Regions from separate parts of the Dyella sp. PARNA 12/25 genome, predicted to be linked through region 2. Evidence: riboswitches for the same ligand, from Rfam matches in the RefSeq annotation. Region 2 holds a riboswitch; each other region holds the start of a gene.
What was found. A riboswitch is a leader RNA that binds a small molecule or an ion and turns the genes downstream of it on or off. The one in region 2 is predicted to bind cobalamin.

Region 1 (9,723 bases), on a different contig from region 2:
CATGGCGCCGGCTCGTGCACGCCCCACCAGGCGAGAAAGGCCATGCCCATGGCGCAAAGGCCGGCGGAGGCAGAACACAAACCGACGACGGAACCTACTGGCGCACGCATGGCACGTATCTCCGGTGGCTGCCGCATTGGGAACGGAGATTACACCCTGTCTTCAAATGACATGAGTGACGATGTCGAAATCGGGGTGGACCGTTCGTCATGAGGTGGAGCGCGGGGAAAACACCCGTGCCCCACGCCTTATCCCATCTCACAAGGAGTTGACGATGCATCCCATGAACGGCCTGAGCCGGCACCTGATCGGACCCGCGCTGCTGATGGCCCTGACGGCCAGCAGCGCAGCCGACGCCGCGACCTATTCCATCGATCCTATGCATACCTATCCGAGCTTCGAGGCCGATCACTTCGGCGGGCTGTCGACCTGGCGCGGCAAGTTCGATAGCACCAGCGGCAAGATCACCCTGGACAAGGCCGCCGGTACAGGCACGGTCGACATCACCGTGGATACCGCCAGCGCAGACTTCGGCCTCGCCGATTTGAACAAGGAGGCGCGCGGCCCCAACCTGTTCGATGTGGCCAAGTACCCGAAGGCCACTTATCGCGGCAAGCTCACCGACTTCGTCAACGGCGCCCCCACCAAGGTGACCGGCGAGTTGACACTGCACGGCATTACCAAACCGCTCGATCTCACCATCAACTCGTTCAAGTGCATGCAGCACCCGATGTTCAAACGTGAACTGTGTGGTGCGGACGCCATCGCCAGCTTCAAGCGCGATGACTTCGGCATGGACAGCGGTAAAGCCTATGGCTTCAAGATGGACGTCTTGCTGCGCATCCAGGTGGAAGCACTGATCGACGACACCAGCAACACCGGCAAGGTGGCGCTGGCTCATCCCCAACACTGATCTTGCTCGGACGGTACAAGCCCATGTCACTCACGCTCTATATGCATCCGCTCGCGTCCTACTGCCACAAGGCACTCATCGCGCTGTACGAGAATCACACGCCCTTCCGGCCGCATCTGGTCGACCTGGGCAATGCCGAGGCACGCGACGCCTACTACAAGCTGTACCCCATCGGCCGTTTTCCGCTTCTGCACGACGATGCGCACGATCGCCTGGTGCCCGAGTCGAGCATCATCATCGAATACCTTGACCAGCACTATCCCGGCCCGGCGTCGCTGATACCTGCCGATGCGGATCTCGCACGGGAAGTGCGTCTGCAGGATCGCTTCTGCGACATCTACCTGCATGACCAGGTGCAGAAGATCATCACTGATCGCATTCGCCCTGCGGGTGCACACGATCACTACGGCGTCGCGCAGGCGCGTGATCGCCTGCATGTGTCCTTAGGCTTGCTCGAGAAGCGCATGGCGGACCGCACCTGGGCCGTCGGCGACGCTTTCAGCATGGCCGATTGCGCCGCCGCGCCGCCGCTGTTCTTCGGCAATCTGCTGATACCGCTGGAAGAGGAATACCCCAACAGCGCGGCCTATCTGCTGCGCCTGATGCAGCGGCCCTCCTACGATCGCGTGCTGAAGGAAGCCGAGCCCTATATGCACATGGTGCCGAAAGAACCGGCCGAAGCCTGACGCAAGCCTGCGCCCCTTATCCCCTGGAAACTCATCATGCTTATCGCACTCGTCATTATTTTGCTGATCTTCGCCATCGTGGTGGTGCTGGCCGCGTCGCGCCCCAGTCGCTTCACCATCCAGCGCTCGGCCACCATCCAGGCGCCGCCGGAGCACATCTTTCCCCTCATCAACGATTTTCATCACTGGCAGTCATGGTCGCCGTACGAGAAGAAGGACCCGGCCATGCAACGCAGCTTTGAAGGCCCGGACGCCGGCACCGGCGCCGCCTATGGCTGGAACGGCAACAAGAACATCGGCAGCGGCCGCATGGAGATCAGCCTGTCCACGCCGTCATCGCGCGTTGAGATCAAGCTGGAGTTCTTTACGCCGTTCAAGGCCAGCAACACCGCTGAGTTCAAGCTGGAACCGCGCGGCACCACAACCCAGGTCACCTGGGCGATGCACGGCGAGTCGAGCTTCACCCACAAGTTAATGGGCATGCTGTTCAACATGGACAAGATGATCGGCAAGGACTTCGAAGAAGGCCTGGGAAGCCTGCGGTCTATGGTGGAAGCAAAGGCCTAAGCACGGCCTCCCCCATTAAACACACTTCCACCTACCCCTCACCGTCATCCCCGCGAAGGCGGGGATCCAGTGTCTTTAGCTGGCGCAGAGGGAAGCCGAAAGGCACTGGATCCCCGCCTTCGCGGGGATGACGGTGAGGTCGCAACGAGGAATGCGGGAAATCGGAACCGCCCAAAGAATCGAAAGCCTCAAGACCCGGTTTTGCCCGGCATTTCCTTTCGCCTAACTGACAGTCGCCTACGCAATTCCTGCTTGCGGCTGAACAAAACCAGGCACGCGCCCCAACGACGTCAACCGCGCACACGCAGCCTCGTTTTCCGCCCTGAGCCACCCATTCAAACGGGTGGCGACAGGGGCAAGTGCTCTTAACTTCACGGGGTGGAACTCCCCAAAGAGAGCTTTGCTCCGAAACAACTCACCCGGAGCCAAGGATTCATAACCATGAAGACCCAGATGACGTCGCGTTTCAGCCTGATCGCTTTTTCGATGGCCGCGGTGCTCGCGAGCGCCGGCGCCATGGCGCAGTCCACCTCGCCGGAAAACATCCCCGGGCACCCGCGCGTTTCCGAGGTGAACCAGCGCCTGGAGAACCAACAGGACCGCATCCAGGCCGGTGTGGCCGACGGCCAGCTCAACGCCAAGCAGGCCGCGCGTGACGAGAAGCAGGACGCCAACATCGCCGCACGCGAAAGCCGCGATGAAGCCCAGCACGGCGGCCACCTGACCAAGCAGGAACAGAAGAACCTCAACAAGTCGCTGAACCAGGACAGCAAGCGCATCCACAAGCAGCGTGCAGCTGGCTGATCCGGCCGCATCTCGTGTGACACCAACGGCCCGGCAATTGCCGGGCCGTTCTTTTTCAAATCACCGAGACGCGCTTCAAATGGCTCGTCATCCCAGCGAAAGCTGGGATCCAGTGCCTTGCGTCTTGCGTGTGAAAGTCGCTGGATCCCAGCTTTCGCTGGGATGACGAGTAAAGCGCCGAGGACACAACTTCCAGCACTGGCAACACCCTGCCGGCGTGCGAGTATCCGGGCACTCAACCAAGGCGGGAGGGCTTATGGTCAAGCGGATACTGGCAGTGGCTTGCGTGAGTGCACTGATCATCGGCGCGGCGCATGCCGCTGATCCCACCGCGGGCAAGCCGCAATACGGTGCCTGGGGCTTTGATCAGGCGGGTGCCGACACCCACACCAAGCCCGGCAATAACTTCTTCCGCTACGCCAACGGCACCTGGCTGGACCACACGCCGATTCCGGCCGACAAGCCGGCGGTGAGCCTGCGGCTGGCCATGACCGACCTCACCGAGCAGCGCCTGCACGACATCATGGAAGCGGCGGCCAAGGGCAACGAGCCGGCCACCACGCTGGAAGGCAAAGTCGGCGCGTTCTATCAGTCGTTCATGGACAACGCCCATATCGACGCATTGGGCGCCAAACCCATCGCACCGCAACTGGATGCCGTGCGCCAGGCCGGCACGCGCGATGCACAGGCCGTGCTGATGGGGCGCACCAACACGGATTTCGAAGGTTCGCTGTTCAGCGTCAACTTCGATATCGACCTGAAGAACACCAAGCGTTACGCGGTGTATCTCTCGCAGGCGGGTCTGGGCCTGCCGGATCGCGATTACTACCTGAAGCCGGAGTTTGCCAAACAGAAGGCGGCTTATCAGACGTATGTGGCGCGCCTGCTGACGCTGGCCGGATGGCCGGCACCGGAGGCCGCCGCCAAGGATGTAGTGGCGTTCGAAACCGCCATCGCACAGGCCAGCCTCAGCAAGGTCGAGCAGCGCGACCCCGTGGCCATGTACAACCCCATGAGCCTTGCCGACCTGAAGAAATTGGCGCCGGGCTTCGCCTGGGCCGACTTCCTGAAGTCATCGCAACTGGGCGACCTCACCTCGGTAGTGGTGATGGAGAAAACCGCGTTCCCGCAACTTGCCGCGCTGTATGCCAAAACGCCGGTCAGCACCATCCAGGCATGGCAGGCGGCACGCATCGCGGACAACGCTGCGTATTACCTCTCGCAGCCGTTCCAGGACGCGTACTTCGAGATGCATGACAAGACGCTGGCTGGGCAACAGCAAATCGAGTCACGCTGGAAGCGCGGCGTGCACGCCGTTTCGGGCGGCGACTGTGGCGTCGGCGAACGACTTTCCTGCTTCGGCAATCTGGGCTGGGGCGTGGGCCAGCTGTATACGGCCAAATACTTTCCGGCGTCGTCGAAAGCGAAGATCGAAGAGCTTGTCGCGAATCTCAAGGCCGCCTACCGCGTGCGCATCGAGAAGCTGGACTGGATGAGTCCGCAGACTCGCCAGGAAGCGCTGCGCAAACTCGATACCTACACCATCAAGGTGGGCTACCCCGATCACCCGCGCGATTACGCGAACGTGGAGATGCGCGGTGATGACCTCATCGGCAACGTGTTGCGCGCTGCGCAGGCCGACTGGTCGTTTTACGTGAACCGCCTGCATGGCCCGGTGGATCGCAGCGACTGGAGCATGACGCCGCAGACCAACGACGCCTACAACGGCTCGCTGCGCGACATCGTTTTCCCGGCGGCCATTCTGCAACCGCCGATCTTCGACCCCAACGCCGACCCGGCCATCAATTACGGCGCCATCGGCGGCGTGATCGGCCACGAGCTGACCCACGGCTTCGATGACGAAGGTCGCAAGATTGACGCGGAGGGTGCGCTGCGCGACTGGTGGACACCCGCTGATGCCAAGGCCTTTGACGAACGCGCGAAGAAACTCGGCGCGCAGTACGACGCGTTCGAGCCGCTGCCCGGCGTGCATATCAACGGCAACCTGACCATGGGCGAAAACATCGCCGACCTTGGCGGCCTCACGCTGGCACTCGATGCCTATCACGCATCACTGCACGGCAAGCGCGCGCCGGTGATCGATGGCCTTAGTGGCGACCAGCGCGTATTCCTCGGCTGGGCGCAGGCGTGGCGCGGCAAGCTCACCGACGACGCCATCCGCCGCCAGGTCACCAGCGACCCGCATTCGCCGCGAACCTTCCGCGTCAACGGACCGGTGCGCAATATCGATGCGTGGTATCAGGCGTTCGAAGTGCAGGCGGGGGACAAGCTGTTTCTGTCGCCGTCGGATCGTGTGCGGATCTGGTAATCGCTACGCTTTTCCGCGTACCCATTTCCAGACCGTAGTCGCCGACGGATACGCTGTCTCCACGGCATGTGCTCCCCTACACTAGGGGGCACATCAGGGAGGGTCAAATATGCGTAAGTTGCTCGTGGCCGCAGTGTTGGCCGGCGTTCCATTCATTGCCATCGGCAAGCAAGCCGAAGATCCGCGCAAGCGGGCCGAGGCCACCATGCTGGTGACCGGCACGGTGGACGTTGACCCTGATGGCAGCATCCAACACCTCGTATTGGATAAGCCGGAGAGCCTTCCCAAACCGATCGTTGACCTCGTGCAAAACACGGTTCCGAAGTGGAAGCTCGAATTCACCGCGCCACCCGCAGAGAAGGTAACGCAGAAGCTAAGTTTGCGCCTGATCGGGCGCAGCCAGGATGCCGATCACATGTCGATCGCCATCGTCAGTGCGCAGTTTGACGACGCACGGCTGCCGGATGAGGAACACGTTCGCTCCGACCACCGTGTAGCTCCAGCCTACCCGGGCGAATCCGTGGCTGCCGGTGTGTCAGGCACCGTCTACCTTTTGGTACAGGTGGCTCGTGACGGCCATGTGCGTGAGATCTCGGCAGAACAGGTGAATCTGCGCACTTACGGCACGGAAGCGCAGATGGCCGTACACCGCAAGTATCTGGCTGATGCTTCCATTAGGGCCGGAAAGAACTGGACCTTCCATGTCCCCACTCAGGGCGTGGAAAAAGACGCACCCTACTGGCTGGTTCGCGTACCTGTGAACTTCACCCTGAAGGGCGCTGGCATGGAGCGCTATTCCGGAGAGAAGTACGGTCAATGGGAAATTTACATTCCCGGCCCGCGCCAGGACGTGCCATGGATAAAGGATCGTGCCGTACTTGCCGAAGCACCGGATACCACCCCCGACGGTGCCATTCATCAGCTTGGCACGGGCCCCAAGCTCGCCTCCCCCGTGGGTAGCTGAGCGACCGTCCTCGCACTGAGCTCGCAGCAGGCACTACGCTGTGGTGCCCTTTGCCATCGGGACACGCCAGCGTGGCCAGCGTATTGATTCCACTGCCTCACCGCGACTTCGATCCCAGCGAAGTCGCCGTGCCGTGGCGAGTGCTCACCGAAACCGGACATCGCGTGAGCTTCGCTACGCCGGACGGCCAACCCGCCAGCGCCGATCCCATCATGATCAGCGGTGAAGGGCTGGATCCCTGGGGCTTCGTCCCCGGCTTGCGCAAGTTGACGTTGTTCGGCCGGTTGCTGCGTGCCAATGCCGATGCACGGCGCCATTACGCCGCACTAGTGAAAGACGCCGCGTTCAACGCACCACTGCGTTGGGATGCTGTCGACCCGGCGCGCTTCGACGGCCTGCTATTGCCGGGCGGCCATTGCGCGCGTGGCGTACGCGAATACCTGGAGAGCGAGCGACTGCAGGCGCTGACCGCCACCTTCTTCGCTGAGGACAAACCCGTGGCAGCGATCTGCCACGGCGTGCTGGTGGCGGCGCGCAGCCGTGGCATGGATGGCCGCTCGGTGCTGCATGGCAGGCGCACCACCGCACTGACCTGGGCGCTGGAGAAATCCGCATGGTCGCTGACGCGCATCACCCGCTTCTGGGACCCGGACTACTACCGCACCTATCCGGACGGCGCCGGCAACCCGGCGGGTTATATGTCGGTGCAGCAGGAAGTCACCCGCGCCCTCGCCCGCCCCGAGGATTTCCTCGACGTTCCTCGCGACGCGACACACTATCGCCGCAAAACCTCCGGATTGGTTCGCGACAGCGATACCGACGACACCCCGGCGTTCGTGGTGCGCGATGGTAACTACCTCTCGGCCCGCTGGCCGGGGGATGTGCACCGCTTCTCGCGCGAGTTCGCCGCCCTGCTCGGCCCGTCGGGCACCTGACCCTCGGGCCGACCGGGCCCGAAAATTTCCTATCCGCGGCTAAGCCCGTTTCCCGGCTCGGCTTTTCCGGGTTATCCACGCGAAATCCACAATCTATTGGGTTGACCCGTCTGGGTTGGCCCGATATGTTGTGCCCCGTCGGTGCCACTCTCAGACCCATGGTCGGAATGGCTTAAAACGGGAATCCGGTGGAAATCCGGGACTGCCCCGCAGCGGTAAGCGGAAACGAAAGCCAACAACGCACTGGCCCTCAGCGGCTGGGAAGCGGGAGCGAGTAGGCGGGTCGAAAGACCCATGTCCGCGAGTCCGAAGACCTGCCGACAGCCGTGGCTATGCCCCACGGTGAGTGGTGACGGCTTCCGCGGGGAAGCGCGTCGATGCGCGGGGCGCCATGCCCTGCTGCTCGACCGTCCGCGAAACCTCACCCTCTTTCTTTCAGCCCTGCGCGCGGGAGCAGGCGGTTGATGACCAAGCTTGGAGCGAAGTCGCCATGCAACCTATTGATACCACCGGCCGCGAACGCGACGACGCTCGCGGTGATGCCCCCGTTTTCTCTGCCGACACCGTGGTGGCCGATACGCCGCGCACGGAATCCCCGTTTGCACTGACCCCGCCCCACAACCCCGGCCAGATGCGCGTGACCAAGCGCAGCGGCCGCCAGGAAGTGGTGGACGTGAACAAGATCGTCCGCGCCGTCACTCGCAGCAGCGAAGGCTTGTATGGGGTCGACCCCATGCGCGTGGCGCTCAAGACCATTGGCGGCCTGTACGACGGCGCCACCACGCAGGAGCTGGACCAGCTCTCCATCCGCACCGCCGCCGCGCTGACGGCGGAGGAGCCCGAGTACGGCCAGCTGGCTGCGCGCCTGCTGGGTGCGTTCATTGACAAGGAAGTGAGCGGCCAGGAAATCCAGAGCTTCTCGCAGTCGATCGCACGTGGCGCGGAACTGGGCATCCTCAACGATCGCCTGCGCGACTTCGTTGCCACCAACTCGCGCAAGCTCAACGACGCCATCGATACGCTCGCCACGCGCCGCTTCGAGTACTTCGGCCTGCGCACCGTGTATGACCGCTACCTGCTGCGTCATCCGCAGCTGCGCAAAGTCATCGAGACGCCGCAGCACTTCTTCATGCGCATTGCCTGCGCACTGGGCGGCAACGAGATCGGCGAGACGCTGGAGCTGTATCGCCTGCTCTCCTCGCTGGAATACATCGCCAGCTCGCCGACGCTGTTCAATGCAGGTACCGCACACGAGCAGCTCAGCTCGTGCTTCCTGCTCGACTCGCCGTCCGATTCGCTGGAGTCGATCTACGAGAAGTACGGCGATGTCGCCAAGCTCAGCAAGTTCGCCGGTGGTATTGGCCTGGCCTATTCGCGCGTGCGTTCGCGCGGCTCGCTGATCAAGGGCACCAACGGCCACTCCAACGGCCTGGTGCCGTGGCTGAAGACGCTGGACGCCTCGGTGGCGGCAGTGAACCAGGGTGGCAAGCGCAAGGGCGCGGCCTGCGTGTACCTGGAACCGTGGCACGCGGATATCGAGGAATTCCTTGAGCTGCGCGATAACACCGGTGACGAAGCCCGCCGCACGCACAACCTCAACCTGGCCAATTGGATTCCCGACGAATTCATGCGCCGCGTGGAGATCGATGGCGAGTGGTCGCTGTTCGATCCCAAGATCGTGCCGCACTTCGTCGACAGCTGGGGCGAGACGTTCGAGCGCTCGTACCGCGAGGCAGAAGCCGCAGGTTTGGCGGTGAAGAAGGTAAAGGCGCGCGAGCTGTACGCCCGCATGCTGCGCACGCTGGCCCAGACCGGCAACGGCTGGATGACCTTCAAGGACCGCAGCAACGCCACCAGCAACCAGACGGCGAAGGCGGAGAACGTCATCCACCTGTCGAACCTGTGCACCGAAATCTTGGAAGTCACCAATGCCGATGAAACGGCGGTGTGCAACCTGGGCTCGGTGAACCTGTCGCGCCATGTGGTGGACGGCCAGTTCGATTTCGACAAGCTCGCGGCCACTGTGCGTACAGCCGTGCGTCAGCTCGATCGCGTGATCGATCTGAACTTCTACCCGATCGCCACCGCCAAGACTGCCAACAGCAAGTGGCGTCCGGTGGGCCTCGGTGTGATGGGCTTGCAGGACGTGTTCTTCAAGCTGCGCCTGCCATTCGACTCAGCCGAAGCACTGGCATTGTCCACGCGCATCGCCGAAGAGATCTATTACAACGCGCTGTCGCAGTCGAACGAACTGGCGATGGAGCACGGTGCGCACCCGGGCTTTGCCGAAACGCGCGCTGCCAACGGTGAACTGCAGTTCGACTACTGGGCCAACGCCAAGCCGAACGATCAGGCCCGCTGGGATGCGCTGCGCGAATCCATCAAGGCCAAGGGTCTGCGTAACTCGCTGCTGATCGCCATCGCACCGACTGCCACTATTGCTTCCATCGCAGGCTGCTACGAGTGCATCGAGCCGCAGGTGAGCAACCTGTTCAAGCGCGAAACCCTTTCTGGCGATTTCCTGG
Region 2 (9,723 bases):
TATCCGTCAGCTCGCCCGCCGCGACCAGGCCGAGGTGACGTTCCGGCAAGGCCAGCGAGGCATCGCGCGGCAATGCGCCCAGCCAGTGCAGATCGGCAGGCAGACTTTCCGCCAACAATTGCGCGTGATACGCGCTGCCCACGCGATTGGCTGCAACGCCATAGACCGTCACGCCTTCCCGGTAACGGGCCAGGCCAAGTGCGAGCGCACCAAAGGTCTGCGCCATCGCCGAGCCATCGATGACCGCCAGCACAGGCATGCCGAATCGCTGCGCAAGATCCGCGCTGGACGAGCCACCATCGAACAAGCCCATCACACCCTCGACTAGTATCAGGTCCGCCTCTCGAGCAGCCTGGTGCAAGCGGGCACGCACATCCGCCTCGCCGTTCATCCACAGGTCGAGCTGATAGACCGGGGCACCGCTGGCACGCTCGAGCACCATCGGGTCAAGAAAATCCGGCCCCGTCTTGAATACTCGTACGCGCTTGCCAGCACGCGTGTGCCAACGCGCCAATGCAGCCGTTACCGACGTCTTGCCCTGCCCCGAGGCAGGTGCCGAAATGAGTAGCGCCGGACACTGCGCGGTTGTCGACATATGCTTCTCCGCCTAGAGCTCAATGCCTTTCTGGGCGCGAATCCCTGCCTGGAATGCGTGCTTCACCACACGCATCTCGGTGACCGTATCGGCCAGTTCCACTAACGCATCCGGTGCACCGCGCCCGGTAATCACCACATGTTGCGCAGGTGGCCGTGCACGTAGCGCCTCGCACACTTGGGACACATCAATGTAGCCCTTCACCAGCGCGATGTTGAGCTCATCCAGCAGCACGAAGTCATAGCGTGCATCTGCAAGCATGCCGGCCGCCACCTTCCACGCGCCTTGGGCAGTCTGGATATCGCGCTCGCGGTCCTGCGTTTCCCAGGTGTAGCCCTCGCCCATCACGTGATAGTCCACCTCATCGGGGAAGCAACGGAAGAACGCCTCCTCACCGGTGGAAAAACTGCCCTTGATGAACTGCACCACCCCGCAATGGAAACCATGCCCCATCGAACGGGCCAGCATACCGAACCCTGACGAACTCTTGCCCTTGCCGTTACCCGTGTTGACCACCAGCACGCCGCGCTCAATGGTGGCGCGAGCGATCTTGCGGTCCACCAACTCCTTCTTGCGTTGCATGCGCTCGCGGTGGCGTTCTTCCGGGCTCAGCGCCGGTCGCTCGGTCAGATCACTCATGCTCAGACTCCCTTATGACCCGCCGCCACCGACAGCGACGCGGCGCGAACACACAGCACTTGCGCGGCCAGCGCCACGGCAACGTAGGCCATGGTGGTCCGCACAAACAACGGCCCCCACTGCCACAGCCGAGCGAGATACTCCGTCATGTGCGGCTGCGCATAACGCCCACCCAGCCAGTAGAACGAGCCGTTGGAGATCGCAAACGACACCACCGAAGCAACCAATGCGATGCCGAATGCACTTGCCAGCGACATCGCATTCTGCTGCATGCGCGACGCATACCAGCGACCGGCGTACCACAACACCGCATACGCCAGCGGCAGGAATGAGTACGCCAGGGTGACGCAGAAGTCGCTCACGCCCGCATAGCGGATGGATACCCAGTCCAACGCCACGGCAAGCAGCACCATCGCCACAAAGGCCCAGTGACGACGCAGCCATAGGCCACCAAGAAAGAACACCGCCATCGAAGCGTCAGGCAAATGCAGCATGTCGCCGAAATGCTTGAAGCGCGTGGCCATCATCACGGCAACGAGGACGAGCCAGAGCGCTGTGAAACGAGAACCGGACAGTGCTTTCATGAAACGACTCCTGATTGATCCAGCAGGGAAAGGCACCGGGCCCCATGCAGGGCCCGGCATCACGCATTACTGCGCTGGCTGATAACGAAGGGTCAACATGTAGTTACGACCCGGCTGGTTGTAGAACCAAGCCGTCTCGTAGTTCTTCGCAAATGCATTGTTGAGCGCCAGCTGCAACTTGAAATCACGCGACAGGGCATAAGCAACGCGCAAATTGGTAATGGCATAGCCGCCGAGTGGGTGGCGATTGGCAAGGTCGTCATAGCGACGACCCGAGACGAACCAAGTGCCACCGATGCTGAAATCACCGAAGGTGCGGTCGACATCCACGTTCGCCGTCTCGCGTGCACGGCGCGGCAACAAGTTGCCGTGATAGACGTCCGACTGGTCGCGCGGGTCGAGCCACGTTGCAGTGGTAGTCACCAGCCAGCCGGCGAAGTGACCGCTGACCACACCTTCCGCACCACGAATACGAGCGTCTTCGACGTTGCCCGGCGCGTGCGTCGATGCGTCGTAGGTGATGAGGTCGGTAACCTTGTTCTGGAACGCATTGAGCGACCAGTAGCCCCAGCCGTAGCTGCCGCGCAGGCCAAGCTCAAAGTTCTTCGAGCGCTCCGGCTTCAGATCCGGATTGCCGTAGTACGGGTAGTACAGCTCATTGAAGGTCGGCGCCTTGAACGCGGTGCCGTAACTGGCGGTGAGACGCAGCGTCTGGGTAAAGTCCCAGCCCCACAGCAGGCTGCCGGTGGTCTTGCCGCCGAACTGGCTGTTGTCGTCATGACGCACGCTGGCCTGCACCGACTGGCTGCCAAAGGTCTCCTGCCACTGCGCGAACACACCGCGATTGATGCGGCTGTCGACCGGTACCCCGGTATCGGCATTCACGTACTGGGTCGTGCTGTCGACGCGATCGCGCTGCCAGTCGAAGCCCGTGCTCAGCAAACCACCCCAAAGACCTATGTCTGCCTGCAACGAGCCGATGTCGCGATGCGTGTCAAAACGGCTGACATAGACGTCTTGGTAGTAGTTCTTGCTGAAGTCGCCGCTGGTGCCGAGGCTGAGCGTGAGGGTCACATCCTTGGTCGGGCGATAGTGCACGCGACCGCCCACTACTTGCGTCGCGCTTTGGTCGGAGTCGGTGTAGGTACCGTCGTACCAGTTATGGCCCTCGCTGCGAAACATGCGCAGGTCGGCATCCCACTGCTCGCCGAAGCGATAGCCGCCCTGCAACGTCGCAGCTGTATTGCGATAACCATCCTTGTCCGGCTGGTCGGCAAAACACGCCGCCCCCACTTCCGCAGCCCCAATGCGGCACGCATTGATGCCGTGCGTCTGGTCATGCGAGACCTCCAGCGAATACCAGCCGTTACCACTTTGCCCGGCGAGACCCGCCGAGCCGTTCAGATCGCGATAGCTGCCCACGCCCAGGCTGAAGGACGGCACAAAAGCACCCTGCGGGCGACGCGTGAAGATCTGGATGACGCCACCAATGGCCTCTGAGCCATAAAGGCTGGAGAACGGACCGCGCACGATTTCGATACGCTCGATCTGCTCCACCGGAATGTTCTGCAACGACGCCTGGCCAAGCGTGGCCGAGCCGACCTTGATGCCGTCGATCATCACCAGTACGTGGTCGGATTCGGTGCCGCGCAGGAAGGCGCTGGTGGCCTTGCCCGGGCCGCCGTTGTTGGCAATCGACATGCCTGGCGTGCCACGCAACAGATCGGCCAGGGACGCCGGCTGCAAGCGCTCAATATCAGCACGGTCGATCACCGTCACCGCCGACAGCGTCTGGCTTTGGGTCTGCTCAGTACGCGTGGCCGTCACCACCACACTATCGAGATCGGTGGTGCTGTCGGCAAACGCCGGAGTAATAACAGCGAAAAGCGCCGTCGCCAGAACGGTACGACGGATCATGGAAATTCGAATGGCCAAAATACTGCTCCTCAACCGCGCCTGCCCGCGCGGAACGCATGGGATAAAGGACAGGCGGAAGGAGACGTGGCGGCCGCGCACGAGGCACGACATCCATGACGTGGCCCACCGCCAGTCTGGTCGTACCTCAAGGCCGGTCTCCGGGCTCGCGAACCAGGACGTCATGTCCTGCGGAACAACGCCTTCCCATGCACAGGGCACAGTGGCTTGATGTGGTTCCGGCGATCAGAGGATCGCAGCTCGCCTACCGTTGCGGGGGCAGCTCCGGAATAAGCGCAGACGCGCCGCACCGGATTCCCGTTTCAACCACCGGCACAAGCCGGCGGTCACCTCAGGCGAGGCGAATGGTAACAGACGGGAAATGGGAAGGTTTGACGGGGGTCAGTTTGCGGGGAGAAGGCACCCGTCACAGGGCATCAGACAAATCCAGGGCAACCGCCACCATGTAGGAGCGCACTTGTGCGCGACTGCGGCGCTTCGCTGTGACCACACGGGTTGTTTTGCGCAAGCCAGCGCCATCAAACGGGCACCCAACGTTGCGGTCGCGCACAAGTGCGCTCCTACAGAGGCTTTCCGGCGAGCTTGTGCCCGTGGCCGTCTCCATAGGGAGAGGGCGCAAACGACTTGCGTCCCCCCCCCAAAAAAAAGTAAGCGCCCGCCCCACCAAAGCAGAACGAGCGCCTCTCCCAGCTAACCAAACCTCACTACAAAGACATCACTGCTTGTGAAATGTGAGATGCCCTTGCGCCGCATCCACCACAATGGTCTGCCCGGCAGTGAACTTGCCTTCCAGAATTTCCCTCGCCAACGGGTTCTCCAGCTGCTGCTGAATGGCCCGCTTCAGCGGACGCGCGCCGTACACCGGATCAAAGCCCACATTGCCCAGCAGATCCAGCGCCTTCTCACTGATCTCCAAGCGCAACTGACGCTCCGCCAGACGCTTCTCCAGATAGGTGAGCTGGATCAGCGCGATCTTACGGATCTGCTTCTTCTCCAGCGGGCGGAACACCACTAACTCATCCAGACGATTGATGAACTCCGGACGGAAGTGCGCCTGCACCACGCCAAGCACTGCCGCCTTCATCTGCATGTAGTCGGCTTCGCTGTCGCCCGAGTGCTCCTGGATCATCTGCGAGCCGAGGTTGGAGGTCATCACGATGACGGTGTTGCGGAAGTCCACCGTGCGACCTTGCCCGTCGGTGAGGCGACCGTCATCGAGTACCTGCAGCAAAATGTTGAACACATCCGGATGTGCCTTCTCCACCTCGTCCAGCAGAATCACGCTGTACGGGCGGCGACGCACGGCCTCCGTGAGGTAACCGCCTTCCTCGTAACCCACGTACCCCGGAGGCGCGCCGATCAGACGGCTCACGGAGTGCTTCTCCATGAACTCGCTCATGTCGATACGCACCATCGCGTCCTGCGTGTCGAACATGAATTCGGCCAGCGCCTTGCATAGCTCGGTTTTGCCGACACCGGTGGGACCCAGGAACAGAAACGAGCCATTGGGACGATTGGGATCAGACAGGCCGGCGCGCGCGCGACGGATCGCATCGGATACCGCACGCACCGCTTCGTCCTGGCCCACCACGCGCTTGTGCAGCGCTTCTTCCATATGCAGCAACTTGTCGCGCTCGCCTTCCAGCATCTTGTTGACCGGAATACCGGTCCAGCGCGAGACCACCTCGGCGATTTCTTCCTCGGTGACGCGATCCTGCACCAGCTTGAATTCCTGCTTTTCAGCGGCCTGCGCGGCGGCAAGCTGTTTTTCCAGTTCCGGCAGCTTGCCGTACTGGATCTCGCTCATCTTCGCGTAGTCCTGATGACGCTGAGCCGCTTCCAGTTCTACACGGGCCGCTTCGATCTGCTCCTTCACCTTGGTGGCACCCTGCAGCGCCGCCTTTTCGGATTTCCAGATCTCGTTGAGGTCGGAGAATTCGCGCTCCAGCTTCTGGATATCCGCATCGAGATCGGCAAGACGCTTCTTCGACGCGTCGTCGGTTTCCTTCTTGAGCATCTCGCGCTGGATCTTCAACTGAATCAGGCGGCGCTCAAGGCGATCCAGCTCTTCCGGCTTGGAATCGATTTCCATGCGGATGCGCGACGCGGCTTCGTCCATCAGGTCGATGGCCTTGTCCGGCAGCTGGCGGTCAGGGATGTAGCGGTTGGACAACGTGGCGGCGGCAACGATGGCCGGGTCGGTGATTTCCACACCGTGATGCACGGCGTAGCGCTCCTTAAGGCCACGCAGGATCGCGATGGTGTCCTCTACGCTGGGCTCACCCACGTAAACCTTCTGGAAGCGGCGCTCCAGCGCGGCATCTTTTTCGATGTACTTGCGGTACTCATCGAGTGTGGTCGCCCCGATGCAATGCAGTTCGCCGCGCGCCAAGGCAGGCTTGAGCATGTTGCCTGCGTCCATGGCGCCGTCGGCCTTGCCGGCGCCGACCATGGTGTGCAGCTCGTCGATGAACAGGATGATCTGGCCCTCGTTCTTGGCGAGATCATTGAGCACCGCCTTGAGGCGTTCCTCGAATTCACCGCGGAACTTGGCGCCCGCAATCAGCGCGCCCATGTCCAAAGCGAGCACCCGGCGATCACGCAAGCCTTCGGGCACTTCGCCCTTGACGATGCGCTGGGCCAAGCCCTCAACGATGGCGGTCTTGCCGACGCCGGGTTCGCCAATGAGTACCGGGTTGTTCTTGGTGCGACGCTGCAGGACCTGAATGGTGCGACGAATTTCTTCGTCACGGCCAATCACAGGATCTAGCTTGCCGCTCTCTGCCCGCGCCGTAAGGTCGATACAATACTTTTCCAAGGCCTGGCGCTGTTCTTCAGCATTCTCGCTCTGCACCTTCTCGCCGCCGCGCAGCTTATCGATGGCCGCTTCGACATTGGCCTTGGTGGCGCCGGCTGTTTTCAGCATGGCGCCCAGCTCACCCTTGTCGTCCAACGCCGCCAGCACGAATAGTTCGCTCGCGATGAACTGATCGCCACGCTGCTGTGCAAGCTTGTCGGTGAGATTGAGCAGGCGCGTCAGCTCGTTGCCGACGTGCACGTTGCCTTCCTGCCCGCTCACGCGCGGCAAGCGCTCCAGTTGTTCGTTCACCCGCTGACGCAGCGCGGGCACATTGACCTGCGCCTGGGTCAGCAACGGTGCGGTGGAACCACCTTGCTGCTCCAGCAGTGCCGCCATGACGTGCACAGGTTCAAGCATGTTGTTGTCGCGTCCGACCGCGATCGATTGCGCGTCGGCGAGCGCTTGCTGGAAGCGCGACGTGAGTTTATCCATCCGCATGGGCATCTCCCCTCAATCAATAGGATTTGGCGGCCACGCCGCCACTGCACCGTGAGATGTGGCTCGCCCCTAGATGATTCAAGCGCCGTCAACGCGAGGTGTAAATCAGGTCTTCAGCCAACACCATCTTGTCCATAGCTTGCCTTCACATTCGACTTGCTAGGCTCGGTTTCGTGCCTGCCCCACTCTCCCCCGCCGCCATGTCCGCGCCACTGACCTTACCGGCTCCGCCCTTGCCGGGCGCAGACGACCATTGGGCCATGTTTCTCGACGTGGACGGGACGCTGCTGGATTTCGCCGACAGGCCCGACCACGTGTGTGTGGAATCGCGGCTGCGCGAGCTGATAGAAGACCTCTATGGCTCGCTTGATGGCGCACTCGCACTGGTGAGCGGTCGCAGCCTGGACGATCTCGACGACCTGTTCGGCCATCCGCCCTGGGCCATGGCCGGTCTGCACGGGCTGGAACTGCGCGACGCCGATGGACGTTATCGCGGCGTGCACATCGGCACCGCGCGTCGCTCACTGGTACGCGACATCGCCGCTGACATCGCTGCCGGCCTGCCCGGTGTGCTGTTGGAAGACAAGGGCATGGCGGTGGCCCTGCACTGCCGCACGTCGCCGAAGCAATGCGAGACGTTGCGCAAGCGCGTGGAGGCCATTCTGCCATCGTTAGCCGGTTACGAGATGCAGGTCGGCAACATGGTGGTGGAGCTGAAACCTGAAGGCATGGACAAGGGCCGGGCGGTGGCGAGCCTGCTGGAACGCACGCCGTTCCATGGCCGCGTGCCGGTCTATGTCGGTGACGATCTTACGGATGAGCACGGTTTCTCCACGGTAAACCTGGAAAGCGGCTTGAGCGTGCGCGTCGGTAGTCGCGAACCCAGCGCCGCCCACTATTCGCTGCCGGAGCCCGCTGCTGCGCGCGCCTGGCTTTACCGCGTGCTGCACGCGCTCAAGCATGGAGCCCTCTCACATGCCCACTCCTCAGGAGGAAACGCCTAGCTCACAGTGCAATCTTGCACTTGGCGTCATTGGAAACGGCAGCATTGCTGCCTTGATTGATCAACGTGGCCGCATCGTCTGGTGCTGCCTGCCTCGCTTCGATGGCGACGCAACGTTTTGTGCACTGCTGTCGCCACAGCGCGACGGTGGCGAGTGGACGATCCAGCTCGAAGACTTCGAGCGCGCCGAACAACACTACCTGCCGAACACGGCCGTGCTGGTCACCCGGCTCTACGATGCGCATGGCGAAGGTGTCGAGCTGGTCGACTACATACCGCGATTCCGGGCCCACGGACGCTTCTACCATCCCGTACTGATTGCCCGCCGCGTGCGACCACTGGGCGGCTCACCCCGCATTCGCGTGTTGCTGCGGCCACTGCGCAACTATGGCAGTGAACAACCGCAGACCACTTCGGGCAGCAACCACATACGCTTTTTGCTCGATGGTGTCGTGCAGCGGCTGACCAGCGATGTGGCGGTGCCGATGATCGAGCGCGGCTTGCCCTTCATCCTGAAACGACCGGCGCATTTCGTGTTTGGGCCGGACGAAACACTGGCCGACAGCCCTGCCGATTTCATCCACCACACGCTGGAACGCACGCTGGAGTACTGGCGCGAATGGGTGCGCAACCTTTATGTGCCGTACGAGTGGCAGGAGGCGGTGATCCGTTCCGCCATCACGCTCAAGCTGTGCCAGTACGAGTCCACCGGCGCCATCGTGGCGGCGCTGACCACCTCCATCCCCGAAGCGCCGCAAAGTTCGCGCAACTGGGATTACCGCTATTGCTGGCTGCGTGATGCAGCCTTCACCGTGCGCGCGCTCAATCGTCTTGGCGCCACGCGCAGCATGGAGGAATACATCCGCTACGTGTTCAACCTGGTGGCAGCGGATGGCGAACGCGAAATTGGTCCGGTGTTCGGCATCACCTTCGAGCACGAGCTCACTGAAACGCAAATGGACAGCCTTGCCGGCTACCGCGGCATGGGCCCCGTGCGCGTGGGCAACGATGCCTGGCGCCAGCGACAGAACGATGTCTATGGCTCGGTGGTGCTGGCCTCTGCCCAATTCTTCTTCGATCGCCGCCTGGAACATCCGGGCGACGAGCTCACGTTTCGGCGGCTAGAGCGCATGGGCGAGATGGCGCTGCGCATGGCAGAACAACCGGACGCCGGCCTTTGGGAATACCGAGGACGCGCCGCCGTGCACACCTATTCCGCCGCGATGTGCTGGGCCGCGTGCGATCGCCTCGCCCATATCGCCACCGAGCTCGGCCTGGACGATCGGGCCCGCTACTGGCACGACGAGGCGATTGCACTGCACGGGCGTATCGATGCCCGCGCATGGAACGAAAAGCTCGGTACCTACGTCGACACCTACGACGGCGAACACCTCGACGCGAGCCTGCTGCTGCTCGCCGACATCGGCTTCATCGACGCCTCCGACCCTCGCTTCGCCGCCACCGTGGACGCCATCGGGGCCGCGCTGAAGCGTGGCGACTATCTGTTCCGCTATGTGGCGCCCGACGATTTCGGTGCTCCGGAAACCAGCTTCAACATCTGCACGTTCTGGTACATCGAAGCCCTGGCCGGCATGCAGCGCAAGGAGGAAGCGCGTGCGATGTTCGAGCACATGCTGGCCCAACGTAACCACCTCGGCCTGCTCTCCGA
Region 3 (9,723 bases), on a different contig from region 2:
CCGGCATGTTCGCCGGAAGGTCGGCCATGCTCGCGTTGATCGCCGCCTGCACATCGCGTGCGCGCTTGTCGGTGTTGTTGCCAAAGTTGAACAACACGCGGATCGACGTCGCGCCGTCGTTGCTCTCCGAGTGCATCTCCTTGATGCCCGGGATACGCCCTATGTGGCGTTCCAGCGGTGCGGCGACGGTGGCGGCCATGGTCTGCGCATTCGCACCCGGCACCTCCACGTACACCACCATGCCCGGAAACTCGAGCGAAGGCAGCGCCGCCACACCCAACAGCAAATAAGCCCACAGGCCCGCAAGCGCGAGCCCCATCGCCAGCACCGACGTGCCGATCGGTCGACGTATCAATGGCGCAAACAGGTTCACGGGTTCCCTGACCGTTGGTGCGGACGCGCTGCAGTCGCGCCTGCATGGGAGACACGTTGCAGTGGCCCACTTCGGCGCTCTTTATGCGCCTAAACAGTGAACGGCGAATGTGCCGTAAGTGGGTGAGTGGGCTTCACGCGTTCATCATTCTTGCGAGCTTTGCGTGCCACGGCGAGCCATAACTGACCGAGGGCGGCCGGCGACACAGGGCCGCAGGCCAGCCTTGCCTGGTGCTTACGCCACAGGCCGTATAATTGCGTTTTCACCGAGCTGGATTTCGCAATGTCTGATATCCCCGCGTGCCCCGTCTGCGGCATGGAAAACACCTACCCCGACGGCGACAACTACATTTGCCCCGACTGCTCCCACGAGTGGCCGCAGGTGGCTGCCGCGTCGGAAGACGCCGCCTTGCAGGTGCGCGATGTCAACGGCAATGTGCTCAACAGCGGCGATACGGTCACGGTTATCAAGGACCTGAAGGTCAAGGGCTCCTCGATTCCGCTCAAGCAGGGCACGGTGATCCGCAATATTCGCCTGGTCGAGGGAGATGCCGAACACATCGAAGGCAACTCCGACAAGATCAAGGGTCTGGTGCTGAAGGTCTGCTTTCTTAAGAAGGCTTAAGTTGGCGATGACGCTGCGAGGTTGAGTGAGCGCCTTGGTGCAAGATAATTGGACGGCGTTTAGGCGGCTAAACGCTCGGCGCGAACGAGCCGTTGGTGTAAGACGGAGCATCACATGCTCGTCACCCCCGCGAAGGCGGGGGTCCAGTGACTTTTTCTGGCGCTTCGAAGGCACTGGATCCCCGCCTTCGCGGGGATGACGAGCGTTAAGCACTGCGAACTAGAACGGTGATCAACGCACCGACGGGCTGTACCGCACCGTCAGGTACCAGGTACGACCCGGCTGGTTGTAGTAGTACGCCGTCTCGTAGTTGCGGTCGAACACGTTGGCCAGCTTGGCCTCCAGGCTCCAGTGGGGCATGAAGTCGTAGCTGGCGCGCAGATCCGTTGTGGTGTAACCGCCAAGACGATGCACGTTGGCAAGGTCGTCATACGCCTTGCCTGAGGCGAAGAGCGTCGCACCCACGCCAAAGGCATTGAAGCGACGGTCCACATCCACGCGGGCCGTTTGCTCCGGGCGACGCGGCAGCAGATTGCCGTCGTACACGCCTTCGCGGTTCTTCGGCTGCATCAGGGTGAAGTAGCTCTGCACCTGCCATCCGGCGAGGTTGGCGCCGAGCTGGCCTTCCAAACCGCGAATGCGTGCCTGGCTGATGTTCTGCGGAATGAAGTTGCTGTCCAGCACGATCAGGTCGCTGATGGTGGTCTGGTACACGTTCACCGCCCAGTTCCACCAATCCTGCTTCTGGCTCAGGCCCAGCTCACCCGAACGCGACTTCTCCGGCTTCAGGTTGGGGTTGCCCAGCCCGAAGGGGTAGTAGATGTCGTTGAAGGTCGGCGCGTGGAACGCCGTACCGTAGCTCGCCGACAGGCGCAGGCCGTAGTCGAATGCATAACCCCACGCCACCGCGCCGGTGTTGTGGTTGCCGAACTGGTCGTTGTGGTCATGACGTGCGGACAGCTGCACTTCGTTGCGACCAAACGTGCCCATGTACTGCGCGTACACGCCGGTGTCTTCACGCGTGCTTTTGAGATAGCCGGTGTCGCTGTCGATGTGTTCCTGCTGGTAGTCCACACCCACCGTCAGCAGCTGGTTGGTGGCCAGCGTCACGTCGTTCTGCCACGAGGCCTGATTGCGGCGCGAATTGGCGTAGCCCACCTTCGTCTTCGGGTAGTAGGTTTCCGTGAGAGCGAACGGGTCGTTGTAGACGCCCTGGAAGTACGTCGTGGAGTCATCGCGGCTCTGGCCGGCGTTGAGCGTCACCTTCCACGCGTCGAGCGGGGTAAAGGCAAGCTTGGCGCCCGCCACTTCCTGCTGGTTCACCGCCTGGTTGCCGCCATACGGGCTGCCGGCGAATTCCACGAAGTTCTTGCTGCGCAGCCAGGTGGCGGAAAGCTCCGTGCCGTTGTCCCAGCGGTAGCCGCCATTGGCCATGCCGTTCCAGTTGCGGTAGGCGTCGTTGTCCGGCTGATCCACAAAGCAGGCCACGCCCAGCTCGGCGGCGCCCACGCGGCAGGCAGGGATGCCGCTGGTGTACTGACCACCCAGGCCTACGTTGAACCAAGCGTGCGAGTCGCCACCGGAAAGACCGGCGTGACCATCCACATAGCTGCGGTTGCCGGCAGAGAGACTGAGCGACGGATCCAGCTTGCCGTCCTGCGCGCCGTGGCGGGTAAAGATCTGGATCACGCCACCGATGGCGTCGGCGCCATACAGGCTGGAGCGTGGGCCGCGCACGATTTCGATGCGCTCAATCTGGTCCACCGGAATCTGTTCGAACGCCGGCAGGCCAGCGCCCACCGCGCCAATGCGCACGCCATCGATCAGCACCAGCACGTGCGTCGAATTGGTGCCGCGCAGGAACAGCGAGCTCTGCTGACCCAGTCCGCCAGATTGCGCAAACGACACGCCCGGCAAGCCCACCAGCAGGTCGCGCACCGAGGCTGGCTGCAGGCGATCGATGTCGGCGCGGGTGATCACGGTCACCGAGGACAGTGCCTCGTCAGTAGTGATGGACGTGCGCGTGGCGGTGACGATCACCGTGGACAGCGACGGCGTCTGATCCGATTCGGCGGCCTGGGCGGCCATGGTGGCGGCGAGCAGCGACGCTGCCAGCAGAGTCTTCTTCATGCGTGTTCCTTTGGGCGCGCACCCTCGCGCAACCCACGATTCAAGGGACGCAGCAGAGCAGTGGGAAGAAGAACGGCGGTAGGCGGCACGGCCAAACACGACGTCCGGCCTCGCCCACCGCGAGCCGCGCGTAACGTGTCGGGCCGGTCTCCGGGCTTGTGAGCGGCATGCCCTGTCGCATGCACCATAGGACACCTTCCCGCGTTAAACGCAGTGGCATCTCGTCCTTAGGTGAAGTCGCTCACTTACCGTTGCGGGGGCAGCGCCGGACTGATTGCTTCAAGCAACGCACCGGCTTCCCGTTTCATCCCGGGAAAGACACTTCCCGGGACACCCGAACGAACGAAATTCTAACGGCGAGCGGAGGCGGCGGCAACGCATGCACGCGCCTCCCCACCGGGATCAGCGCGCCGAGGCCTGATGTGCATCGATCCAGGGCGCCAACGACACGGACCAGATGTTGTCGCTGCCGTTGTCCCAGCTCTGCATGCGCTGAATGTCTTGCGCAGCCTGCTCGCGCGTGCGTGGATAACTGACGTGCACCGAGCGTATGCTGCTGAAATACAGCGTGCGGTGATCCGGCCCCAGATGCGAGCCCCAGGGGCCTTTCACATTGATGGTGCCGCCGAGGTCCACCGGCTTGCCCCAATGGTCGCCTTCGCGAAACGCGATGTAGAGGCGATCGGGATCGTCCTTGCCGGAATAATTGGCATCGAACACGATGAACGATTCGTCCGGCGCAATGGCCGGGTCCAGCTTGTGCGCAGCGGCGTCGCCTAGCAGCACTGGCTCGGGTGGCATGTAATGACCATCGCGATACTGCGTACGAAACAGACGGAAGTCGTCATCATCGCCGGGCTTCTGGAAATACACGCTGCCATCGGCGGCCACACTCGGCGCATAAGTGCGCGTGCTGGTGTTCACTTCATCCGGCAAGCGCACCGGTTGGCCCCAGCCTTTGCCCTTGCGATCCACGCGCCACAAATGGCCGCCCGAACCTGGAGACACCTTGCCGTTGGCCATCACGGCATCTAACGCTTTGCCACCTTCCACATCAGGGCGATTGGAGGTGAACACGATGAATGAACCATCCGGCGCCATCGCCGGGTCGTGATCCAGCCATTGCCCCGAGAACGGCGCGATGGTGGGTGCGGTCCAGGTGCCATTGACCTTGTGTGATTCCAGGATCACCGCATTGGGCCAATTGATGCGGTCGAAAAACACCGTCGCGCCATCGGGCGTGAATGCGGCGGAATCTTCATTGGCCGCCCCGGACACCACGCCGGGTGCAAACACCTCAGGAGCAGGTGAGTCAGTGGCGGAAGCAGCAAGCGAAACACCCAGCAAAACCGCGCACGCCGCAGCAAGGCGCGTAGTCGTCATCCACGTCATGGGCCGATCCTTCTCCGGGTTGGAAAAACGGCGGGTGCTACTCGGTGGCGCATTCTCCCGCCGCTTGTTGAACGGCAGGACGTGCCTGAAGTCACGTGCACGGCGTTAGGTTCGCGCAAGCTCTTCGCTGCCCTGTCGATCCGGTCGCGTACGGTTCGTCGTCACCATAAGGCCCACCTGTCACGCATCGTGGGCGCAGCCTGGGAGAGTGGTCATGCCGAACAAACCCGAAGACATTGCACGCGCCTGTTACCTCGCCTATGTGAACAAGGACCGGGCAGCCATCGAGGCGCTGCTTGCCGAGGACTTTCACTTCACCAGTCCACGCGACAACCGCTTGAATCGGGTCACGTACTTGAATCGGTGTTGGCCCAATAGCGAGCACCTGACGGGCTTCGACTTTATCGAGGTGGTGCAGCATGGTGAGCACGTGTTCGTGGTCTACGAGGCCACCGAAGGCGCCGGTCACCGGTTCCGCAATGCCGAGCGGCTGACGATTCGCGGCAACCAGATTCACGAAGCCGAGGTCTATTTCGGCTGGTCCTTGCCTCATCGCGCACCGGAAGGCGGCTTTCTCGATGCCGACAAGTGAAGGCGATCGATGCGTGGTCCCGTAAACCTTGACGCATCGAGGCGGGAGTCTTCTTGCGAGCACCGCGAACTTTTGCGCCGACCCCGAGTCGATCAGACCGCATGCCTGGCGGCTCGCCGAGCTGCGGCTCATTGAGGGGATAGCCTTGGAAGGGAAACGATGGAAGGCAGGCAGTGCAGTACTGGGGATGCTGCTGGTGGGGGTGCACACGCGACGGGCACAGCCCAGGTCGATGTTCTACAACGTATTCCGGAAAGCTACGCGCAGGCGGGCACGCTCGTCAGCAATGCGCCTGATCGCAAATTGAATCTCCGTTGCGAAGGTAGCGGCGCACAAACCGTATTGCTCGAGGGTGGCACACGCGCGGACACCACCACCTGGTTCCGGGTGCAACCCCTGTTGGCGACATCGACCAAAGTGTGCTCCTACGACCCCGCCGGCTTCGGCTTCAGTGACGAAGGCCCGTTGCCGAGAAACCTCGACACGGAAGCGGCAGACTTGCATGCGCTGATTCAGCACGCGGGCCTGAAAACCCCCTTGATCCTGGTAGGGCATTCCCGAGGCAGCAGCATCGTTCGCCAATACGCGACCAGGTACCCGGCTGATGTCAGCGGCATGGTCCTGGTGGATCCACCCGCGCAAGACGTTGTCTCTGTTGCACCGGACTGGGCGCAGGAAGAGAAGCAGATGAGTGAGCAACGCTTCGCGTTCATTCGTCAGTGCGAAGCCGGCGCGGAAAAACAACAACTGGCGTCGCCACCGCCTGCGCTGGCCAACTGCGTGGCCAGCGGCAACCCGCTGGCCAGCGCCAAAGTGAATGCGGCCATCGCGGCCTACAAATACATGCCAGCGTTCTGGCGCGCGATGCAGTCCGAGCTCCAGGACAACATGGTGGTGTTCGGCCAGCCCGTGTCCAGCAAGGAAACGCACGGCTCCACACCGATGATCATGCTCACTGCATCGGATACGTATGCCGACGCGCCAGCAGATATGCGCAAGATGCTGGAAGCGGCCAGAGACAAGACACAGGCGCAGATACTCGCCACCACCACGCATGGTCGGCGCATCGTGGTTGATCACTCGTCGCATGACGTGCCATTGGATCAGCCTCAGGCCGTCGCGAATGCGGTGACAGCCTTGCTTGAACAGACAGCAGTGATAGCCCGATAGGAAGCCCACGCGTAGGTTAGGCTGGAGACGGATAGAACCTGTCTCAAATTTCAGACATCGCCTATTACCCGTCATTCCCGCGAAAGCGGGAATGACGCTCGGTTCTATTGGCAGCTTCGTATTTCGAAATAGGTTCCAATGCCCTCTCACAGATTCGCGCCAACGCAAGAGCGGGTGTCTAAAAGATCCCACGAATGACTGCGCAGCTCTTCGTGCCGCCTGTGGCGGCTTGCCCATGACGCAGTGGTAGAGTACGGCCACTTCACCACCACGGCGTCATCATGAGCAGTCAGGCTTTCTATCCCATAGGTACACCGGGTCAACCCTGGGGTGACGCGGAGCGTGCCGCGTGGCGCGCCACGCAAGTCAAGCAACGCAGCTATGCCGATGATGTGCTCAGCATCATCGAGCGACTGCGCGCTGATTTCGACGTGACTGAGTACGGCGCGCTGAACTATGGCACCGAACACTTCCCCTTGATCGCTGTTCGCAGCCGTCATTGGCGCGAAGATCTGCCCGTGCTGCTGGTGACCGGTGGCGTGCACGGCTACGAAACCAGCGGCGTGCATGGCGCGCTGCAGTTCCTGCAGCAACATGGCCACGACTATGCGGGTCGCGCCAACCTGCTGGTGGTGCCCTGCGTCAGCCCGTGGGCCTACGAGCGCAATCACCGCTGGAATCCCGATGCGATCGATCCCAATCGCAACTTCGTCAAGGACAGCCCGTCAGGCGAATCCGCTGCGCTGGTGAACCTGCTGGAACCGCTGCGTGAGCGCGTGCTTATGCACATCGACCTGCACGAAACCACCGATTCGGACGAATCAGAATTCCGCCCCGCCCTCGCCGCCCGCGACGGCAAACCGCACGCGCCCGGCGAGATCCCGGACGGCTTCTATCTGGTGGATGACGCCGACCATCCGCAGCCCGCGTTTCAGCAGGCCGTGATCGAAGCGGTGGCCAACGTGACCCATATCGCTGAAGCCGACGGCCGCGGCGAAATCATCGGCGCGCCCCTGCTGATACCCGGCGTCATCAAATTCCCTGTCAAGCAGTGGAGCCTGTGCGCTGGCATTACCAACGCCCGCTACGCCACCACCACCGAGGTCTACCCGGACAGCCCGCGTGCCACGCCGCAGCAATGCAACGACGCCCAGGTGGCGGCGATACGCGCCTCGATCGATTACGCGCTGGCGCATCGCGATAGCTGACGCGTTCAGTTCAGCCAGGCGCCACCCGCTGCATGGATGGACGTCTAGCGGATGAGACAAAGGCCGCGTAAGCGGCCTTCGTTCTCTGTAGCAGCAACATGCCCCTTACACGATAGGCACCTGATTGACGTTGTTCTTGGGATCCATCCAGAACGCCTCGTTCGCGAAGCGGCCGAAGATATCGCGCGGAAGGATCGGCTGGCGTTCGACGGCCTCGACTTTCGGTCGAACAGAGTGCAGGCCGGGCATGCCGACGCGAGCGTCGAACTCATCGGCGTGGTATTCGATGTTATCGAAGTCGTGCTCGAACCAAGGTTCGCCAAGAAAATGGTAGACCGCGCGTATGGCCGCGGCCGGATCGTGCACCAGGCTTTCGTAGGTCAGCATCAGCAGGTGGTCTTGCGCGTACTGGCCGTAGAACGCCTCTTTGGTGGCCTGGTAGGCGAATCCCACCATGCCACGTGGATCGGTCAATGCTTCGACGCGTGAGTACACCGTGGTGTTGGTGTCGAAGCGGAACACCTTGCTGACGCTTACCGGTTGCTTCTGAACCAAGCGCTCCATGCTGTCCAGCACCCAGGCCAACTGGCGCACGCACGCAATGACCTTCACCCCGGGAAACAGCGTGTTGAGCAACTGCATGCGACTGCACCACAGCCGGCTGGTGTCGAACACCGCGCCCGCACCGTTCTGCACCGAGTAGAAGTTTTCGACCAGGCCGCGCAGCACCGCCACGCGTTGCTCGTCGGAAACATCAAACGAAAAATCGTTCTTGCTGCTCGCTTCCGCGATCACCACGCCCATGATGTCGGCGAGCGGACTGGTCATGCCGGCGCGGAAGCGTGGGTTCTGGTTGAGGATGGCAGCAAGCAGCGTGGTGCCGGAGCGAGGCAGCCCGGAAATGAAGTGGAACTTCGGTGACGGGTTGCTGGCGTTCGGCGTGACAGGCATGCATGTGCTCCGGTCGATCAGTGGCGTGGGCTGCAAGAAGGGGCTTGGTTCAGGGTGCGGCGGCCGTCGATGCGCGCATGCGCATGTCGTAGCCGACTTCTACCATGCTGGCTTCTCCCTTGCCCAGCACGCGTAGCAGCAGTTCTTCAGTGGCGCGCTTACCCATGTCGCGCACCGGTTGGTGCACGGTGGTCAGCAGGGGCCACACCTGCGTGGCGATGGTGGTGTCGTCGAAGCCGCAGATGGAGATTTCGCCGGGAACCGACACCCCAGCCTCTGCCGCTGCCCAGATCGCACCGACCGCCATGTCGTCGTCCGCCGCGAATATGGCGGTGGGGCGGTTCTTCAGTGCGAGCAAACGTCGGGCCGCAGCCACGCCAGACTCGAAGGAGAACTGGCCCTGCACCATGTACGCAGGATTCTCCTTCAAACCCGCTCGCTGCAAGCCGTCGCGGAAACCGGCGAGGCGCCAGATGCCCGCGCCGTGCTTGGGGTCGCCAATGATGTGGGCGATGCGACGATGTCCCAGCGACACCAGGTGATCCACCATGGCCGCGGCGGCTTCGCGCTCGCTGAGCATCACACCGATGCAACCCTTGGGTTGGCGTGGAGCAATCGAGGCGAACGGTAGTTCAATCTTGCGCAGATGATTGAGCAGCTTCGCGTGGTCAGTGATGGGCGGCGTCAGAATCAGTCCATCGGGCTGGTGACGCGAGAGGATGCTTTCGACGCGCTCAACGAAATCCGGTGCCGTCGACACCAGTGGCTGCACCATCATGCTGTACTGCTGCGCCTCACACGCTTCCAGTACACCGGCTTGTACTTCCATGATGTAGCTCGGCGACAGGTTGTCGTAGAGCAGGCCGACCATGAAAGAGCGGTTTGCCGCCAGGCTGCGCGCCGAAGTAAGCGGCCGGTAGTTGAGCTTAGCAACGGCTGCCAGCACGCGCTGCCGCACCTCGTCGCGCACGTTGGGCTCGTTGTTGAGCACGCGCGATACGGTTTTCTTTGAGGTGTCCGATGCACGGGCGACATCGTTGATGGTCACGCGTGACATGGAAGCCTTTGCGTCTTCACTGATCGGTACCCTGCGTGGCTGCGGCCGGAGCGCTTTGGGTTGGAACGTTCCAACCACTCACTTCGACGACAGGTACAGCCTTCCCCTGTGATGCATAACGCGCGGTCAGGGTGATCGACTCTCCCGGCCACAGCGTTACGTCATTGTCATTCCAGCGTATCGGCAGCGCAAGGTCGCCCTTGGCGCCGCGCTTGATGGAGACGTG

Region 1: it holds a riboswitch for cobalamin, as region 2 does, so the genes downstream of both, AC0GUR_RS11925 (ribonucleoside-diphosphate reductase subunit alpha) here and btuB (TonB-dependent vitamin B12 receptor) in region 2, are expected to answer to the same signal.
Region 3: it holds a riboswitch for cobalamin, as region 2 does, so the genes downstream of both, btuB (TonB-dependent vitamin B12 receptor) here and btuB (TonB-dependent vitamin B12 receptor) in region 2, are expected to answer to the same signal.

What each region holds. Positions count from the first base shown of each region.
Region 1 covers NZ_JBVQCI010000005.1:11,996-21,718, forward strand. The annotation lists gene AC0GUR_RS11885 (hypothetical protein) at 1-110, opposite strand, end outside; gene AC0GUR_RS11890 (YceI family protein) at 284-913, shown strand; gene AC0GUR_RS11895 (glutathione S-transferase family protein) at 937-1,599, shown strand; gene AC0GUR_RS11900 (SRPBCC family protein) at 1,636-2,166, shown strand; gene AC0GUR_RS11905 (hypothetical protein) at 2,608-2,970, shown strand; gene AC0GUR_RS11910 (M13 family metallopeptidase) at 3,227-5,299, shown strand; gene AC0GUR_RS11915 (energy transducer TonB) at 5,409-6,263, shown strand; gene AC0GUR_RS11920 (type 1 glutamine amidotransferase domain-containing protein) at 6,335-7,198, shown strand; cobalamin riboswitch at 7,321-7,534, shown strand; gene AC0GUR_RS11925 (ribonucleoside-diphosphate reductase subunit alpha) at 7,689-9,723, shown strand, end outside.
Region 2 covers NZ_JBVQCI010000004.1:240,705-250,427, forward strand. The annotation lists gene AC0GUR_RS11370 (cobyrinate a,c-diamide synthase) at 1-595, opposite strand, end outside; gene cobO (cob(I)yrinic acid a,c-diamide adenosyltransferase) at 608-1,234, opposite strand; gene AC0GUR_RS11380 (hypothetical protein) at 1,237-1,818, opposite strand; gene btuB (TonB-dependent vitamin B12 receptor) at 1,885-3,735, opposite strand; cobalamin riboswitch at 3,868-4,102, opposite strand; gene clpB (ATP-dependent chaperone ClpB) at 4,469-7,051, opposite strand; gene otsB (trehalose-phosphatase) at 7,225-8,055, shown strand; gene AC0GUR_RS11400 (glycoside hydrolase family 15 protein) at 8,027-9,723, shown strand, end outside.
Region 3 covers NZ_JBVQCI010000008.1:32,564-42,286, forward strand. The annotation lists gene AC0GUR_RS15210 (efflux RND transporter permease subunit) at 1-373, opposite strand, end outside; gene AC0GUR_RS15215 (zinc ribbon domain-containing protein YjdM) at 656-997, shown strand; gene btuB (TonB-dependent vitamin B12 receptor) at 1,229-3,127, opposite strand; cobalamin riboswitch at 3,252-3,480, opposite strand; gene AC0GUR_RS15225 (TolB family protein) at 3,530-4,519, opposite strand; gene AC0GUR_RS15230 (nuclear transport factor 2 family protein) at 4,734-5,111, shown strand; gene AC0GUR_RS15235 (alpha/beta fold hydrolase) at 5,271-6,281, shown strand; gene AC0GUR_RS15240 (M14 family metallopeptidase) at 6,563-7,489, shown strand; gene AC0GUR_RS15245 (sulfotransferase family protein) at 7,595-8,440, opposite strand; gene AC0GUR_RS15250 (LacI family DNA-binding transcriptional regulator) at 8,490-9,497, opposite strand; gene AC0GUR_RS15255 (glycoside hydrolase family 2 protein) at 9,514-9,723, opposite strand, start outside.